3 regions of the Kribbella sp. NPDC026596 genome follow, and region 1 is predicted to be linked to each of the others. Evidence: riboswitches for the same ligand, from Rfam matches in the RefSeq annotation. Region 1 holds a riboswitch; each other region holds the start of a gene.
What was found. Region 1 has a riboswitch for ZMP and ZTP ahead of AB0E63_RS36300 (5-aminoimidazole-4-carboxamide ribonucleotide transformylase). Riboswitches for the same ligand answer to the same signal wherever they lie in the genome.
Positions count from the first base shown of each region.

Region 1 (5,129 bases):
CGGCACCCGCGACGGCTGCGTCTACGCCAGTGCGGACGCGGGCGACACCTGGGTCGAGGTCGCGCGCCACCTGCCCGACGTACTCACGGTTCGCGCCGCGGTGGTCGGATGATCGCCGTCCGCCTGCCGACCGTGCTCCAGCCGTTCGCGTCCGGAGCCGATCGGGTGGAGGTCGACGGCACCACGGTCGGCGAGGTCTTCGCCGCCCTGGAACCCGTCCTGCGGCGCCGACTGACCGACGAACAAGGCGGCCTTCGCCGGCACGTCAACATCTACCTGGGCAACGACAACATCCGCGACCTGAACGGCCTGGACACCAAGCTGACCGACGGCGACGAGCTCCTCATCCTTCCCAGCGTCGCCGGCGGCTGACGACCGGCGAAAAGAAAAGACTGCAGTTTGCCGGCGCGCTTGGTTAGCGTTCGGCGGCATGAGCGAAGTACTTCTCCTGACCGGTGCACCCGGCTCGGGCAAGACGACCGTGGCCGCACTCGTCGCCGCAGCCGCGGCCCGCCCGCCGCACGCGCTCGACACCAGCCGGTTGGACGCCGCGAGTACGGCGGAGGCCGTCCGGGAGACGGTGCGGTCCGGGCGGGTTCGCCTGTGAGGACAGGGGGTTGGGCAAACGTTTGAGGGCCGTTGGCAACTGAGTGCGATGGGCCGGTGGCGGAGGGCGTGCACCGGGATCGAAGGGTTGTGACGGGGTCAGGCCCGGCTTACTGTCGGGCGGAGGAGCCGACGGCTCGGCCGTCGCCTGGGGGGCGCCTGGCGGAGGGGGCGCCTTCATGCATGCGTTTCTCGATCGGCTCGGCCGGGGGGCCGCTCGCCATCACTGGTTCGTGATCGCGGGCTGGCTGGTTCTGGTCGTCGGGCTGTTCGTGCTCCGGTCGGCCTTCGGCGGCACCTACGTCAACAACTACACGGTGCCGGGCAGCGAGTCCTCGGCCGGTCTGAACCTGCTGAACAAGGACTTCGCCAAGGCAGGCGGCTACTCGGGCTCGATCGTCTTCCACTCGACGTCCGGAACGGTGTCCGCGCAGGCCGACGCGGTCAAGACCACGATGGCCGATGTCGGCAAACTGCCCGACGTCGTCTCGGCCACCGACCCGCTCGCGACCAACCAGACGGCGTACATCTCCAAGGACGGGACGATCGTCAACGCACCGGTCTCGTTCTCCGTGGTGCCGGCCTCGCTCGACAAGAGCTACCTCGACTCGCTGAACGCCGCGGTCCAGCCGGCCCGGTCCGCCGGGCTCCAGGTCGAGTTCGGTGGCGGCGCGGGCCAGATCGGCAAACAGGCCGACGATGCGCTCTCGGAGGCGATCGGCCTCGCGCTCGCGTTGCTGTTGCTGTTCTTGATGTTCCGCTCGATCGTGGCTTCGGGACTGCCGCTGGTCGCCGCGGTCTTCAGCGTGGGCGGCGGTTTGGCAATCCTCGGCCTGCTCGCGGCCGTGAAGGACTTCCCGGTCTCGGCGCCGACTGTCGCCACCCTGCTCGGCCTCGGCGTGGCGATCGACTACGGCTTGTTCCTGGTGTCGCGCCATCGCGAACAGCTGGACGACGGCATGGGCGTCGAGCAATCGGTCGGCCGCGCCGAGTCGACGTCCGGCGCGGCGATCCTGGTCGCGGGCGGGACGGTCGTCATCGCGATCCTCGGCCTCTACGTCTCCGGCGTACCGTTCGTCGGTGCCCTCGGTCTCTCGTCGGCCATCGTCGTCGCGTTCACCGTCCTCGCCGCCCTGACGCTCATTCCGGCCCTGCTCGGCCTGGCGAAGCTCCTTGTCCTGAACCGGAAGGACCGCCACCACCTGGCCGAGGAGCGCGAGCTCGAGGCCGGACTCCCGGACGAGCAGGCCGTCGCGGAGCACCGAGCCGACGAGCGCGAGCGGCGCGATCTCAAGCACGAGCAGAGCGCCTTCGCCCGGTGGGGACGCAAGGTGAGCGACCGGCCCTGGCCGTACGGCATCGTCGCCACCCTGGTGCTGCTGATTCTCGCCATCCCGCTGTTCTCGATGAATCTGGGCCAGCTCGATGCGGGCACCGATCCGGCCGGGGACTCGAGCCGGAAGGCGTACGACCTGGTCGCGCAAGGGTTCGGACCGGGCGCCAACGGTCCGCTGACGGTCGTCGTACAGCTCCCGTCCGGCAGCGCGAGCGACAACCAGACCCTGCTGACCGGACTCACCTCCACGCTGCAGAAGACCCCCGGCGTTGCGGCCGTACAGCCCGCGAGCACGAACCAAGCCGGTACGACGGCGATCATCACCGTCATTCCGACCACCTCGCCGTCGTCGGCGGACACCGAGGATCTGGTCAACCGGATCCGCGACGACGTACTCGCGGGGCAGAACGAGCCCACGTACGTCGTCGGCACCACCGCCGGGTACGTCGACTTCACCGAGAAGGTGGCCGGCCGGATGCTGTGGCTGATCGGCGCGGTCGTCCTGCTGGCCTTCCTGCTGCTCACGGTCGCCTTCCGCTCGCTGCTGATCGGGGTCAAGGCCGCGGTCCTCAACCTGCTGTCGGTCGGCGCCGCGTACGGCGTGATCGTCGCGGTCTTCCAGTGGGGCTGGGGATCCTCCCTGGTCGGCATCGACGAGAAGGTGCCGATCCCGTCGTTCGTCCCGATGCTGATGTTCGCGATCGTGTTCGGGCTGTCGATGGACTACGAGGTCTTCCTGCTGTCCCGCGTCCACGAGGCCTGGCTGGTGACGAAGGACAGCCATCGCGCCGTGGCCATCGGGATCGGCGCGACGGCCCGGGTGATCACGACCGCGGCGGCGATCATGATCGTGGTGTTCCTGAGCTTCGTCCTCGACGACGACCCGACCGTGAAGATGCTCGCGGTCGGCATGGCCGTCGCGGTCCTGATCGACGCCAGCATCGTCCGGATGATCCTCGTCCCGTCGGTGATGACGCTGCTCGGCGACCGGGCCTGGTGGCTGCCGAAGTGGCTCGACCGGATCGTCCCGGACATCCAACTCGAAGGCGGTCCGGCCCCCGAAGCCAAGCCCCGCGAGACCTCCCCGGTCTAGTGACGAAACAGGCGTACGCCGGTCGGTGACCAGCTGATCCCACGCTCGGCGCACGCCGCCGCGACCTCGTCCGACCGGATCGAGCCGCCGGGCTCGGCGATGTGCGTGACGCCGTGCCGGTGCGCTTCCTCGATGTTGTCGACGAACGGAAGCGCGCCGTCGGACGCCATCGAGACGCCGGTCAACGGTTCCGTCGAGTGCCGGGCCCACCACGCCTGAGCCTTCTCGCCGGCCAGTCGTGTGCAGTCCACGCGCGACTGCTGCCCGGCACCGACGCCAATCGTCATGCCGTCCTTCACCATCACCACAGTGTTCGACTGGGTGTAACGGGCGACGATCAACCCCAGCACCAAGTCCCGCCCCGCGGCCTCCGGCACCGCCGGATCCAGCAGCTCACGAGTCAGCGGTACGTCGTCCCGCCGCTGCGTCAGCCGCAGTCCGTAGAACTCGCGGACCTCCGCCGCCGGCGGCTCGAACGCCGGGTCGGCCTCCAGCACCAGGAAGCTCCCACGCTTCTTCGCCGCCAAGGTCCCGACCACGCCTTCGTCGTACCCAGGCGCGATGATCCCGTCCGACACGACGCGCTTGAGCACCCCGGCGAGCTCCGCGTCGACCGGATGCGAGACCGCGACAAAGTCGCCGTACGACGACTTCGGATCGGGATCGCGAGCGCGGAGATAGGCCGCGCTCACCGACGAGCCCAACGCCGCCCCAGCCGGCGACACATGCTTGTACGACGCAGCCGCCGGCATCCCGAACGCCTCCGCACCCTCGCGCACGAGCTGCCACCCGGTGAGCGCATCCAGCACGTTGATGTACGACGGCTGGCCAGAGACCACCGTGAACGGAGCGCGCGGCCCAGTCGCCACCATGTCCGCGGTCTGATGTGGATTCATCCCATAACGCATCAAGCACCTCCGAGATCGGAGGCGCCCAGGCGGACGACGCCTTGCTGGTTGATTCCGCTCCCCGGTGGTACTCCACCCTCGCCAGTCGCGGTGATCCCAGCCTAGTCCCGCCAGCTGCCGGTCCAGTCGTAGAGCGGTGCGGTGGTCGCGTACTCACGCAGATACACGATCCGATCCCCGTCGAGCCGCGCGACAGTCGAGCCGTCGAACGCCCCCGGCGAGCCCTTCCACGTGCACTCGAAATGCCACTCGACGACCAGCACCTCACCTGCGGTCGCCGACGAGGTGATCTGCCACCCGTCGACCGTCCCGCCGGCTCCGAACCAAGCCTTCATCCACTGCTCGACCCGCGCTCGGCCGCGATAGACAGGTCCGTAGCACTCGATCACAACGCAGTCGTCGGTCAACGTCTCCAGCACGGCCGGGATGTCATGCCGCCGCCATCCGTCGATGTAAGCCTCGAGTCGGTTCACCTGGCACAGCGTAGGCAACCGAATAGAGTGAGCGGCATGGTCGATGTGAAGCCTCGTAGCCGGACAGTGACCGATGGCCTGGAAGCCACCGCCAGCCGAGGGATGCTCCGGGCGGTGGGGATGGGGGACGACGACTGGGCGAAGCCGCAGGTCGGGGTCGCCTCGAGCTGGAACGAGATCACCCCGTGCAACCTGTCCCTGGACCGGCTCGCGAAGGCGGTCAAGGAAGGCGTGCACGCGGCCGGCGGCTATCCGCTCGAGTTCGGCACGATCAGCGTGTCCGACGGCATCTCGATGGGCCACGTCGGCATGCACTACTCACTCGTCAGCCGCGAGATCATCGCCGACTCGGTCGAGACCGTGATGGAGGCCGAGCGACTCGACGGCTCGGTGCTGCTGGCCGGTTGCGACAAGTCGCTGCCCGGCATGCTGATGGCCGCGGCCCGGCTCGACCTGGCGTCGGTGTTCCTGTACGCCGGGTCGATCATGCCGGGCAAGCTCGGCGACAAGGACGTCACGATCATCGACGCGTTCGAGGCGGTCGGCGCGTGTGTTCGCGGCCTGATCACCCAGGACGAGGTCGACGCGGTCGAGCGCGCGATCTGCCCCGGTGAGGGCGCCTGCGGCGGGATGTACACCGCCAACACGATGGCCGCTTCCGCCGAAGCACTCGGGATGTCGCTGCCGGGCTCGGCCGCCCCGCCCGCGGTCGA
Region 1 covers NZ_JBEZYF010000064.1:6,478-11,606, forward strand. Annotated here, with positions in the region: gene AB0E63_RS36280 (exo-alpha-sialidase) at 1-112, shown strand, start outside; gene AB0E63_RS36285 (MoaD/ThiS family protein) at 109-372, shown strand; gene AB0E63_RS36290 (AAA family ATPase) at 431-607, shown strand; gene AB0E63_RS36295 (MMPL family transporter) at 786-3,035, shown strand; gene AB0E63_RS36300 (5-aminoimidazole-4-carboxamide ribonucleotide transformylase) at 3,032-3,943, opposite strand; ZMP/ZTP riboswitch at 3,960-4,042, opposite strand; gene AB0E63_RS36305 (nuclear transport factor 2 family protein) at 4,045-4,416, opposite strand; gene ilvD (dihydroxy-acid dehydratase) at 4,453-5,129, shown strand, end outside.

Region 2 (5,129 bases), on a different contig from region 1:
GAGCGGTACGACCGGGCGCCCGAAGGGATGCCAGCATTCGACGGGCGGCTATCTGGCCTACGTTGCCGGTACGTCGAAGTACTACCAGGACATCCATCCCGAGGACACCTACTGGTGTGCGGCGGACATCGGCTGGATCACGGGGCATTCGTACATCGTCTACGGTCCGTTGGCGCTCGGGACGACGAGCGTGATGTACGAGGGAGTTCCGACGTACCCGGACGCCGGTCGGGTGTGGCGGATCGCCGAGCGGCTCGGCGTGAACATCTTGCACACCGCTCCGACCACGATCCGGATGCTGCGCAAGCTCGGGCCGGACGAACCGGGCAAGTACGACTACCACCTCAAGCACATGACCACGGTGGGGGAGCCGATCGAGCCCGAGGTGTGGCGCTGGTACTACGAGGTCGCGGGCAAGGGGGAGGCGGTGATCGTCGACACGTGGTGGCAGACCGAGAACGGGGGATTCCTCGGGAGCACTCTGCCCGCGCTGCAGCCGATGAAGCCTGGCAGCTGTGGGCCCGGCGTGCTCGGTATCTATCCGGTGATCTACGACGAGGACGGCAACGAGGTCGAGGCGGGCAGTGACCGGGCCGGCAACATCTGCATCCACAACCCGTGGCCGGGGATCTTCCAGACCATCTGGGGCCAGCCCGAACGGTTCGTAGAGATCTACTACCAGAAGTATTGCCGCGATCCCGAGAGCAAGGACTGGCGTGACTGGCCGTATTTCGCCGGCGACGGCGCCGTACAGGCAGCCGACGGGTACTTCCGTATCCTCGGCCGGGTCGACGATGTGATCAACGTGGCCGGGCACAGGCTGGGCACGAAGGAGCTCGAATCGGCGTGCCTGACCGTGACCGAGATCGCCGAGGCCGCCGCCGTACCCGTGATCGATGAGGTCCGCGGCCGAGCGGTCGAGATGTACGTCGCGCTCAAGCCGGGATTCGAGCCGAGCAAGGACATCGAGAACAAAGTGTCCGATGCGATCGTCCGCGAGATCGGCAAGATCGCCAGGCCCAAGAACATCTGGATCGTCAGCGACATGCCGAAGACGCGTTCGGGGAAGATCATGCGGCGAGTGATCGCCGGGATCTCGAACTTCACCGACGTCGGAGACGTGTCCACGCTCGCAAACCCCGAGATCGTGGATCACATCCGGCATCGGGTGCAGAGCCAGAAGCTGGAGCAAGGCGAGGTGCCTCGCGAGCTGACGCCAGAGGAAGCTGCAGAGGTCAAGGCATTCGGCCGCTCTGAATGAGACTCGCCCCCACGACCTGGAGGTCGACGCCTTCGGCGACGCGGTAGGGGTGTGTGGAGACGAGGGCGCCGGCGACGCAACGTAGGCGGGAGATTTCGGCTCGGATGGTGACTTCGTGCTGGCTGCGCGGCGTACAGGACGTCATAGCCGGCCTGTTGGGCGTGCGCTGGTGTGAGTCCGGCCTGTGACAGCGGCGGTGTGATGAACGTAGTGTTCGGGACGGCGACTGATCACCGCATGAACGAGCCACGCTTCGAGTTCACAGCCGGCGAGATCATCGACCTCCTTGCTGAGCTTGACCTTCGGCTGAACAGGCGCGGCGTCTCCGCGTCGGTCTTCATCGTCGGAGGGGCTGCGATCGCGGTCACCTCGGGCGGCGACCCGCGCCGCACCCAGGACATCGACCCCGTCACGCGCGACGGGGTCGCTGTGGACGGGGCGCGCGAGATGGCAGCGGAACGCGGCTTGCCGGAGGACTGGCTGAACACCGAGCCACTAAGTGGATACCGCCATTGCCGGATTCGGTCGCAACCACGTCTGGCTCACCGGGCTGGCCGATGTTCGGGACGCGTCCATGATCAGCCTGAACACGACCGTGTGGGTCTCGGCAGCGGTCGCGGTCGCCGGCGCGGTGCTGGGCGCCGTACTGATGCCGCAACGGAAAACGCCCGCTCCCACGAGCGTGGGAGCGGGCGCCGTGGAACTCAGCTGAGCTCGAGGCCCGGGTACAGCGGGTGCTTGTCGAGCATCTCGGCCGAGGCCGCCCGGGTCTTGTCCGCGACGCCGTCGGCGAGCACGTACTTCGCCTTGGACGGCGCACCGGCGGACGTCGTCGTCGGCGTGGTCGAGGAGAGCACGTCGACGATCAGCTCGGCGACCCGGTCGAACTCGTCGGCGCCGAAGCCGCGCGTGGTCAGCGCCGGTGTGCCGATCCGGACGCCCGAGGTGTACCAGGCGCCGTTCGGGTCGCGCGGTACGGCGTTCCGGTTGGTCACGATGCCGGCGTCGAGCAGCGCGGACTCGGCCTGGCGCCCGGTGATGCCGTACGACGAGACGTCGAGCAGGACCAGGTGGTTCTCCGTACCGTCCGTCACCAGCTTCACGCCCCGCTTCATCAGGCCCTCGGCCAGCGTGACCGCGTTGTCAGCCACCGCCTGCGCGTACACCTGGAACGAAGGCTGCCGGGCCTCGGCCAGCGCGACCGCCTTCGCGGCCATCGTCTGGCCGAGCGGGCCGCCCAGCACCATCGGGCAACCACGGTCGACGGAGTCGGCGTACTCGGGCTGGCAGAGCACCATGCCGCCGCGGGGACCACGCAGCGACTTGTGCGTGGTGGTCGTGGTGACGTGCGCGTGCGGGATCGGGTCGAAGTCGCCGGTGAAAACCTTGCCCGCGACCAGACCGGCGAAGTGGGCCATGTCGACCATCAGCGTCGCACCGACCTCGTCGGCGATCTCGCGCATCTTCGCGAAGTTGATCCTCCGCGGGTACGCCGAGTAGCCGGCGATCAGGATCAGCGGCTTGAACTCGCGAGCCTTCCGCGCCACCTCGTCGTAGTCGAGCAGCCCGGTGGCCGGGTCGGTGCCGTAGGAGTGCTGGTTGAACATCTTGCCGGAGATGTTCGGCCGGAAGCCGTGGGTCAGGTGACCGCCGGCGTCCAGCGACATGCCGAGCATCTTCTGGTCGCCGAGCGCCTTGCGGAGCTTGGTCCAGTCCTCGTCGGACAGGTCGTTGACGTGCTTGGCGCCGACCTCGGCCAGCGCCGGGGACTCGATCCGCTGGGCCAGGATCGCCCAGAAGGCGACCAGGTTCGCGTCGATGCCGGAATGCGGCTGGACGTAGGCGTGCGGCGCGCCGAACAGAGCCGTCGCGTGGTCGGCCGCGGTCTGCTCGACGGTGTCGACGTTCTGGCAGCCGGCGTAGAAACGGTGCCCGATGGTGCCCTCGGCGTACTTGTCCGAGAGCCAGTTGCCCATCGTCAGCAAGGTGGCGGGGGAGGCGTAGTTCTCGCTCGCGATCAGCTTCAGCGAGGATCGCTGGTCGGCCAGTTCGGCCTTGATCGCACCGGCGATGGTCGGTTCCACAGCGCCGATCACCTCGAGCGCGTTGCGGTACGCGGCCGATGCGGCGGCGGCATCGAAGGGTTGAGTCATCGTTGTCTCTCCTGCGGTTGCAGTGGGTCGAAGGCACCCAGGCGCACGGTGCCGACGGTTTTCGCTCCCCGGTGGTTCTCCACCTCAGCGCGCCAGTCGCGACGCGGTCACCCTATCGCGCGCTCGATGATCAGCGGGAACGGTGTCGTCCGCGGGAGCGTCCCGAACACACCGCCCCAGTCGTTGGCCAGCCGCGACGCGACGAACGCGTCCGCGACCTCGGGCGTCGAGTGCCGCACGAGCAGTGACGCCTGCAGGCACAGGGCCATCCGCGCCGCCAGCCGACGGGCTCCTGCTTCGGCGTCCGCTGCGTCAGCAAGCGCTTGCAGTACGTCGTTCACGGCCGCGTCGAGGCGCTGATCGGCACCCCGCGCCGCGCCCACCTCGAGCAGCCAAGCCTCCAGCGACTCAGGCCTCCTGAGGGCTCGCAGTACGTCGAGAGCGTTGACGTTGCCGGAGCCTTCCCAGATCGAGTTCAACGGCGACTCCCGGAACAGCAAAGGCAGCCCGGACTCCTCCACGAACCCGTTCCCACCCAGACACTCCAACGCCTCAGCCACCATGAACGGAGTCCGCTTACAAACCCAGAACTTCGCGAGCGGCAGCGCAATCCGCCGGAATGCGGCCGCTTGTTCATCACCGTTCTGGGAGGCATCGACAGCAGCAGCAAGACGCATCCCCAGCGCGGTCGCCGCCTCACTCTCGAGCGCCAGGTCCGCGAGGACGTTCCGCATCGCCGGCTTGTCGGCGAGCAACCCACCGAACGCCGAGCGGTGGCGGGTGTGCCAGAGGGCCTCGACCAGGGCGCGTCTTTGGAGAGCCGCCGAGCCCAATACACAGTCGAGTCTGGTTGCGGCGACCATTTCGATGATGGTGCGGACACCCGCGCCCTCGTCGCCGAGGCGGTAGCCGATGGTGTTGTGGAACTCGACCTCGCTGGACGCGTTCGAGCGGTTCCCGAGCTTGTCCTTCAGCCGCTGCAGCGCGAACGTGTTCCGGTTGCCATCGGCAAGCACCCGCGGCACGACGAAGCAACTCAGCCCGTCCGGCGCCTGCGCGAGTACCAGGAAGAGGTCGACCTGCGGCGCCGAGCAGAACCACTTGTGCCCGTTCAGCTGGTACTCACCGTCGTCCCCGGCCGGTGTCGCGGTGGTCAGGTTCGCCCGGACGTCCGAGCCACCCTGCTTCTCGGTCATCCCCATCCCCGCGAGGACCCCGGACTTCTCCGCGGCCGGCAACCGGCGTACGTCGTACGACGTCGAGGCGAGCTGCGGGATCCACTCCTTCGCCAGCCGCTCGTCCGCCCTGAGCGCGGGGACCGCGGCGTACGTCATCGAGATCGGGCAACCATGCCCCGGCTCGACCTGGGACCAGACGTAGAACCCGGCGGCCCGGGTCAGGTGCGGCGACGGCGACTCGCTCGTCCACGGCGCGGCCTGCAGCCCGAACCCGACCGCGCGCTCCATCAGCCAGTGCCAGGACGGGTGGAACTCGACCTCGTCGATCCGGTTCCCGTAGCGGTCGTGGGTGCGCAGGACCGGTGGGTGCTGGTTGGCCGGGAGGGCCTGCGCGAGGGCCTCTTCGGAGCCCGCGACCGCGCCGATCCGGGCCAGACCGGGATCGTCGGCCAGACCGGCGTACGGGCGCAGAGCGTCACCGAGCGCCGTGTCGCGCGTGAAGAAGTTCACCCCTTGCAGTGGGGGAGCCTGGTTCGT
Region 2 covers NZ_JBEZYF010000076.1:28,615-33,743, forward strand. Annotated here, with positions in the region: gene acs (acetate--CoA ligase) at 1-1,261, shown strand, start outside; gene AB0E63_RS39250 (hypothetical protein) at 1,761-1,973, shown strand; gene AB0E63_RS39255 (glycine hydroxymethyltransferase) at 1,966-3,414, opposite strand; ZMP/ZTP riboswitch at 3,443-3,522, opposite strand; gene AB0E63_RS39260 (acyl-CoA dehydrogenase family protein) at 3,522-5,129, opposite strand, start outside.
Region 2: another riboswitch for ZMP and ZTP. It lies ahead of AB0E63_RS39255 (glycine hydroxymethyltransferase); the one in region 1 lies ahead of AB0E63_RS36300 (5-aminoimidazole-4-carboxamide ribonucleotide transformylase).

Region 3 (5,129 bases), on a different contig from region 1:
GAGCCAACGCCACCGTGCCCGGGCGAAGGTCCTCCTCCACGGTCGCCTGCCGGACGCCGGCGTCGTCGTACACATCGGTCCGCCACCGCGCCGAACCGTGCAGGACCCAGAGCAGTTCGTAGTTCGGCAGCGTGCGTGGGCCATAGGTTGCCCCGGGCGCGTAGTCCGCGACCTGGACCACGGAGTTCACGCTGATCACCGGCGGTCGCGAAGTCACGAACAGATAGTAATGCGCGAGCCAGCGGCATTGGCCGGGCCTGCCGGGCTCTGAGACCGTGAAGCCGGTCAACGCCGCCAAAGCCGGATGGAGCATCAGATGCAGTCTGTCGCCGCCGTACCCAGCTTCGCCGAGGTCACCGACGAGTTGGTCGGGTCGTTCCGGCGGGACGGCTTCGTCGTCCTGGATCAGGCCTTGTCGGCCGACCAGGTCACCGCGCTCCATGCCGCGGCCGAGGCCCTGTGCCGCAGTGACCTCGGCGTCATCGACGGCGGTCCGGCCGCCGAGCCGACCGAGGACGTCCTGCGCCAGTACCTGTGCATCCACCAGCCGCACAAGGTGTCCGACGTGGCGCTCGCGGCGTTGCGGGCACCACGGGTGGTCGCGGCGCTGACCGCGGTGATCGGGCCGAACGTCAAGGCCATGCAGTCGATGCTGTTCATCAAGCCCGAGGGGAAACCGGGCCAGGCGTGGCACCAGGACGAGTTCTTCATCCCGACCAGGGATCGCTCGCTGACCGCGGTGTGGATCGCGCTCGACGATGCCACCGTGGAGAACGGCTGCCTGTGGGTTCTACCGGGCTCCCATCGTCGCGGGGTCATCTATCCCGACCGGGAGCAGGACGATCTCCGCTTCGACTGCACGGTGGAGGCGTTCGACTTCCCGTACACCGACGGCGATGCGGTCCCGGTCGAGGTGCCCGCGGGTTCGGCGGTGATCTTCAACGGCTACCTGCTGCACCGATCACTGCCGAACACCGGCCGGCACGGACTCCGCCGGGCGCTCGCCAGCCACTACATGAGCGCGGAGTCGCTCCTCCCCTGGCAGTCCGTGCCATCCGGAGTCCATGTCGGCAAGCACGACTACCGCGACATCGTGATGGTGGCCGGGACCGATCCGTACGCCTACAAGGGCATCGACGATCTCGCCCGGCCGCACTCCCGCCGGGACAAGGACGGCGGGTGCGACCGCTGACTCACCCCGCCTGAGCCTCGGCGGCGTCGACGGCCTGCTCCAGCAGCAGGGCGATCGTCATCGGCCCGACACCGCCCGGAACCGGCGTGATCAGGCGGGCGACCTGGGCCGCCTCCTCGAAGTGGACGTCACCGACGTTGCCCTCGTTGTACCCGGCGTCGACCACGACCGCGCCCGGCTTGAGCCAGTCGCCGCGGACGAAGTTCGGCTTGCCGACCGCGGCGATCACGATGTCCGCGGTGCGGACGATGTCCGGCAGGTCCGTGGTCCGCGAGTGCGTGTAGGTGACGGTCGCATTCGATGCCAGCAGCAACATCCCGACCGGCTTGCCGAGGATCGGGCTGCGGCCGATGACGACCGCGTGTGCTCCGGCGATCGGTACGTCGTACGCCTCGAGCAGGCGCATGATCCCGCCGGGCGTCGCGGACCGGAACCCGGGATCGCCGAACGCCATCGCGGCGAACGACCGCATCGTCACGCCGTCGACGTCCTTGCCCGGGTCGATCGCCTCGAACGCGGCCCGCTCGTCGATCTGTGCCGGCACCGGGTGCTGCAGCAGGATCCCGTGCACCTCGGGGTCCTGGGACAGCTTGGTCACCTCGGCGACCAACTCCTCGGTCGTCGTCTCCGCGGGCAGTACGACGCTCCGCGACGCGATCCCGGCCTTCTTCGACCGGTTCTGCTTCATCCGCACGTACGTCGCCGACGCGGCGTCGTCCCCCACCAGTACGGTCGCCAGACACGGCTGCACGCCCGTCCGCTCCCGCAGTTCGCGGGCTCGCTCGGCCGCCTTCGCCACCATCTCGGCGGCGAGGTGGGTCCCGATCATCAGTTCAGCGGTCATGGCGCGCTCCTTCGGGCGTCGACTACAGGTCAGATGCCCAGGCGCGCGGCGCAGCCGGATCTCCGGCAGACCGTTCCCCGGTGGTCTTCCACCTCAACGCCAGTCGCGGTCCATCGCTCAGGATACCGAGTCGGTCACCCGGCTGATGAAGGTGTCGGCAACGCCGTCGCCGATGCGTGGGTGGGTCTTGGAGTGCGGGAGCCGGATGTCACGGATCTCCTCGGCCTGCGTGACCAGGTGGTTGATCTGGTCCCGGCCGGTGGCGACGTCCGAGCTGTTGCCTTCGGCGCCGGCTTCGAGGACGCGAAGGGCCTGGCGCAGCGCCTGACCCCAGTAGAAGGCCGCGTCGAGCCAGGCATCCGCCTCGTCGGCGAACGCCGGGTCGATCACGCCCTGGCGAATCTGACCCGGAGCGTTCTCGATCGCTTCGAGGTACGGCTCGAGGTCCGCGATCGCGCCGGCCAGGTCACCCGCATCCCAGGTCCGCCAGAACGCGGCGGTCTTCGCGGTCAGCGCCGGGGCGTTCGCGAGATGAAGCTTCCCGTCGTAGGTGGTGAGGTCGGCGAAGATCTCGAGCGCCGCGATCGTCTCGGCGTCTCCCCCGGCCGTTTCCGCGATCGCGCGGTGCCAGGACGCCTGCTCGTCGTACGTCGCCGGGTTCCAGCCGAACTCCGCGAACGAGTAGAGGGCGAGCTTGCTGGCCCCGGCCTGGTTCATCGGGTTCGAGATCACGCCGACGACGTGGTCCGCGAGGCCCGGCTCGCGGCCGCTGTACGCCGCGAGCAGGATCCGCCCGGCCGCGTAATCGTTGACCGGGTAGTTGTCCCAGATCAGGATGTCGTGCCCGAACACCGCCTTCGCCTCAGCCGCCTGGGCGCTGGTGATCGCCTCCGGTACGACGCCGATACCGGTCCAGTGCACGACCACCGCACCGTCCATCTGCTCTCGCAGCGCCTGCTTGTACGGCGTCTCGTCGACGTTGTAGTACTCGGTCGGGACCATCTGCAGCGGCGCGAGGTCCGCCTTGGTCTCGACCCACTCGCGCTGGATCCGGTTCAGCAGCTCGCTCTGCGCGAGCCCTGCCCCACCGCCGCCGGGGGCGTACCTCTCCTCGTCGTCGGCGCTGTGCCATGTCTCGTACTCGATGTCGTCCAGGGCCACGTTGAACGCCCGCGCACCCAGCGCGTACAGCGCCTCGAACTTCGCGATCAACGCCCGGAAGTCGGCGTCGTCGGTGTAGCGCATCGACAGGCCCGGCGAGAGCGCGAAGGTGAAGTCGACCTTGTTCCGCCGGGCGCGATCGATCAGCTCGCCGAGCTCGGCCAGCTTGTCCGCCGGGTACGGGTCGCGCCACTGCTCGCGGTGGTACGGGTCGTCCTTCGGGGCGTACTCGTAGGTGTTCATCCGGTGCGCGCCGAGGTAGTCCAGGTGATCGAGCCGGTCCGCGTGCGACCACGGCGTACCGTAGAAGCCTTCGATCGACCCGCGGTACCGCATCGTCGGCCAGTCGCGGATCTCGACGCCGTCCACATGGTTGCCCTGGACAAGCTGTGCGAAGGTCTGCGCGGCGTAGTAGATGCCGCGGGCATCGACCCCGTCGAGCACGACCTGCTGAGCGCCGACGGCCACGACGTACCCCTCGGCCGGCAGCAAACCGGCCGGCGCGACACCGAGCTGCTCGAGCGTGCTCGCGCTCCCGCCGAGCCAGACAGTCACCTCCGCCGGCCCGTCGGAGATGGTGCGTACGCCGGCCTTCGTGAGCGTTTCGCGGACGACGCGCTCGGCGTCGGCATCGGTGGCCGGGCCGTGCACCAGCGCGACGGTGTCACCGAGATCGAACCCGTCATCGCGGCGGGTGGTCTGCTGAGGCTCAGGTGTCATGACTGCTCCTAGAGAAGCCCTGCATGATCGAGGGCGAGATAGGCCGCGTCGATCCCCGTCATCGCGCCCGGTGTCCGGAGTTCCGCGCGGAAAGCATCCACAGTCAGCTCGACCGGGACGCAGTCCTCGGTCTCGTCCAGTGCCTGCTTCCCGTCCGGACGGCAGCCGCGGGCGATCGCGACGTATTTGCGAGAGGTCGAGGACGCCGACGACCACTGCCAGCCGACCAGGTCGAGCGACTCGCAGGTGTACCCGGTCTCTTCCTCGAGCTCCCGGGCGCCGGCCAGCGCCGGGTCCTCCCCCGGCTCGACCAGTCCGCCGGGCAGGTTCGTGACGATCCGGTCGGGTCCCGCGCGGAACATCCGGATGGTGACGATGCGGCCGTCGGAGGTCAGCGGCAGCACGGTGATGCCCGAGGTGATCCCGTCCGCCGACTTCGGGCCGAACACGTCCCACTCGACCTCGCGCCCGTCCGGCATCCGGTAGCGCCGCAGGTTCACCGTCAGGAACCGGTGAAACCCCGGCTCTTCTCCCAGCAACTCCCACGGCTGCGGGTCACCGGGACGAGACAGCGCAGCCGCCACGGAGTCCGCGGCGGCTGCGCCATCGATCTGCTTGCTCACAGCGGCCGGTTGTCGCCGCCGGGCTCCTCCGGTGGAGCGACGGGTGCGTCGTCATCCGGCGGGGCGACCGGTGCCTCGTCGGCCGCGGCCGTCGTGGTCTCCCCGGCCACCGGGGCGTCCTCGGTCGGCTTGGCCGGCTCGGAGTCCGGGCGGGACTCGGACAGGATGCGCTCGAGGGTCTCCACGGAGATCCGCTTGAACTTGCGCACCTGCGTCCGGGTCCGGTCCAGAACGGCGACCTCGATCTGGTCCGAGGTCAGCTGCCGGACCTCGCCGCTGTCGTGGCCGAGCGCATCCACGGCCAGCCGCAGCGCCCCGGCCAGCGAGATGCCCTCCTTGAAGTGCTCGCCGACATAGTCCGCGACCGTCTCGGCCGGCCCGCCCATCACGGCGTACCCGCGGACGTCCGCGATCGAGCCGTCGTAGGTGAGCCGGTAGATCTGGTCCTCGGCCGCGCTGGCGCCGATCTCGGCGACCAGGATCTCCACCTCGAGCGGCTTCTCACCGCCGGAGGAGAAGATCGCGCCGAGGGTCTGCGCGTACGCGTTGGCCAGCGCCCGGCCGGTGACGTCGCGCCGGTCGTAGGAGT
Region 3 covers NZ_JBEZYF010000003.1:24,870-29,998, forward strand. Annotated here, with positions in the region: gene AB0E63_RS02935 (helix-turn-helix domain-containing protein) at 1-217, opposite strand, end outside; gene AB0E63_RS02940 (phytanoyl-CoA dioxygenase family protein) at 317-1,192, shown strand; gene AB0E63_RS02945 (tetrahydrofolate dehydrogenase/cyclohydrolase catalytic domain-containing protein) at 1,194-2,036, opposite strand; ZMP/ZTP riboswitch at 2,065-2,153, opposite strand; gene AB0E63_RS02950 (beta-N-acetylglucosaminidase domain-containing protein) at 2,154-3,917, opposite strand; gene AB0E63_RS02955 (NUDIX hydrolase) at 3,926-4,540, opposite strand; gene prcA (proteasome subunit alpha) at 4,537-5,129, opposite strand, start outside.
Region 3: another riboswitch for ZMP and ZTP. It lies ahead of AB0E63_RS02945 (tetrahydrofolate dehydrogenase/cyclohydrolase catalytic domain-containing protein); the one in region 1 lies ahead of AB0E63_RS36300 (5-aminoimidazole-4-carboxamide ribonucleotide transformylase).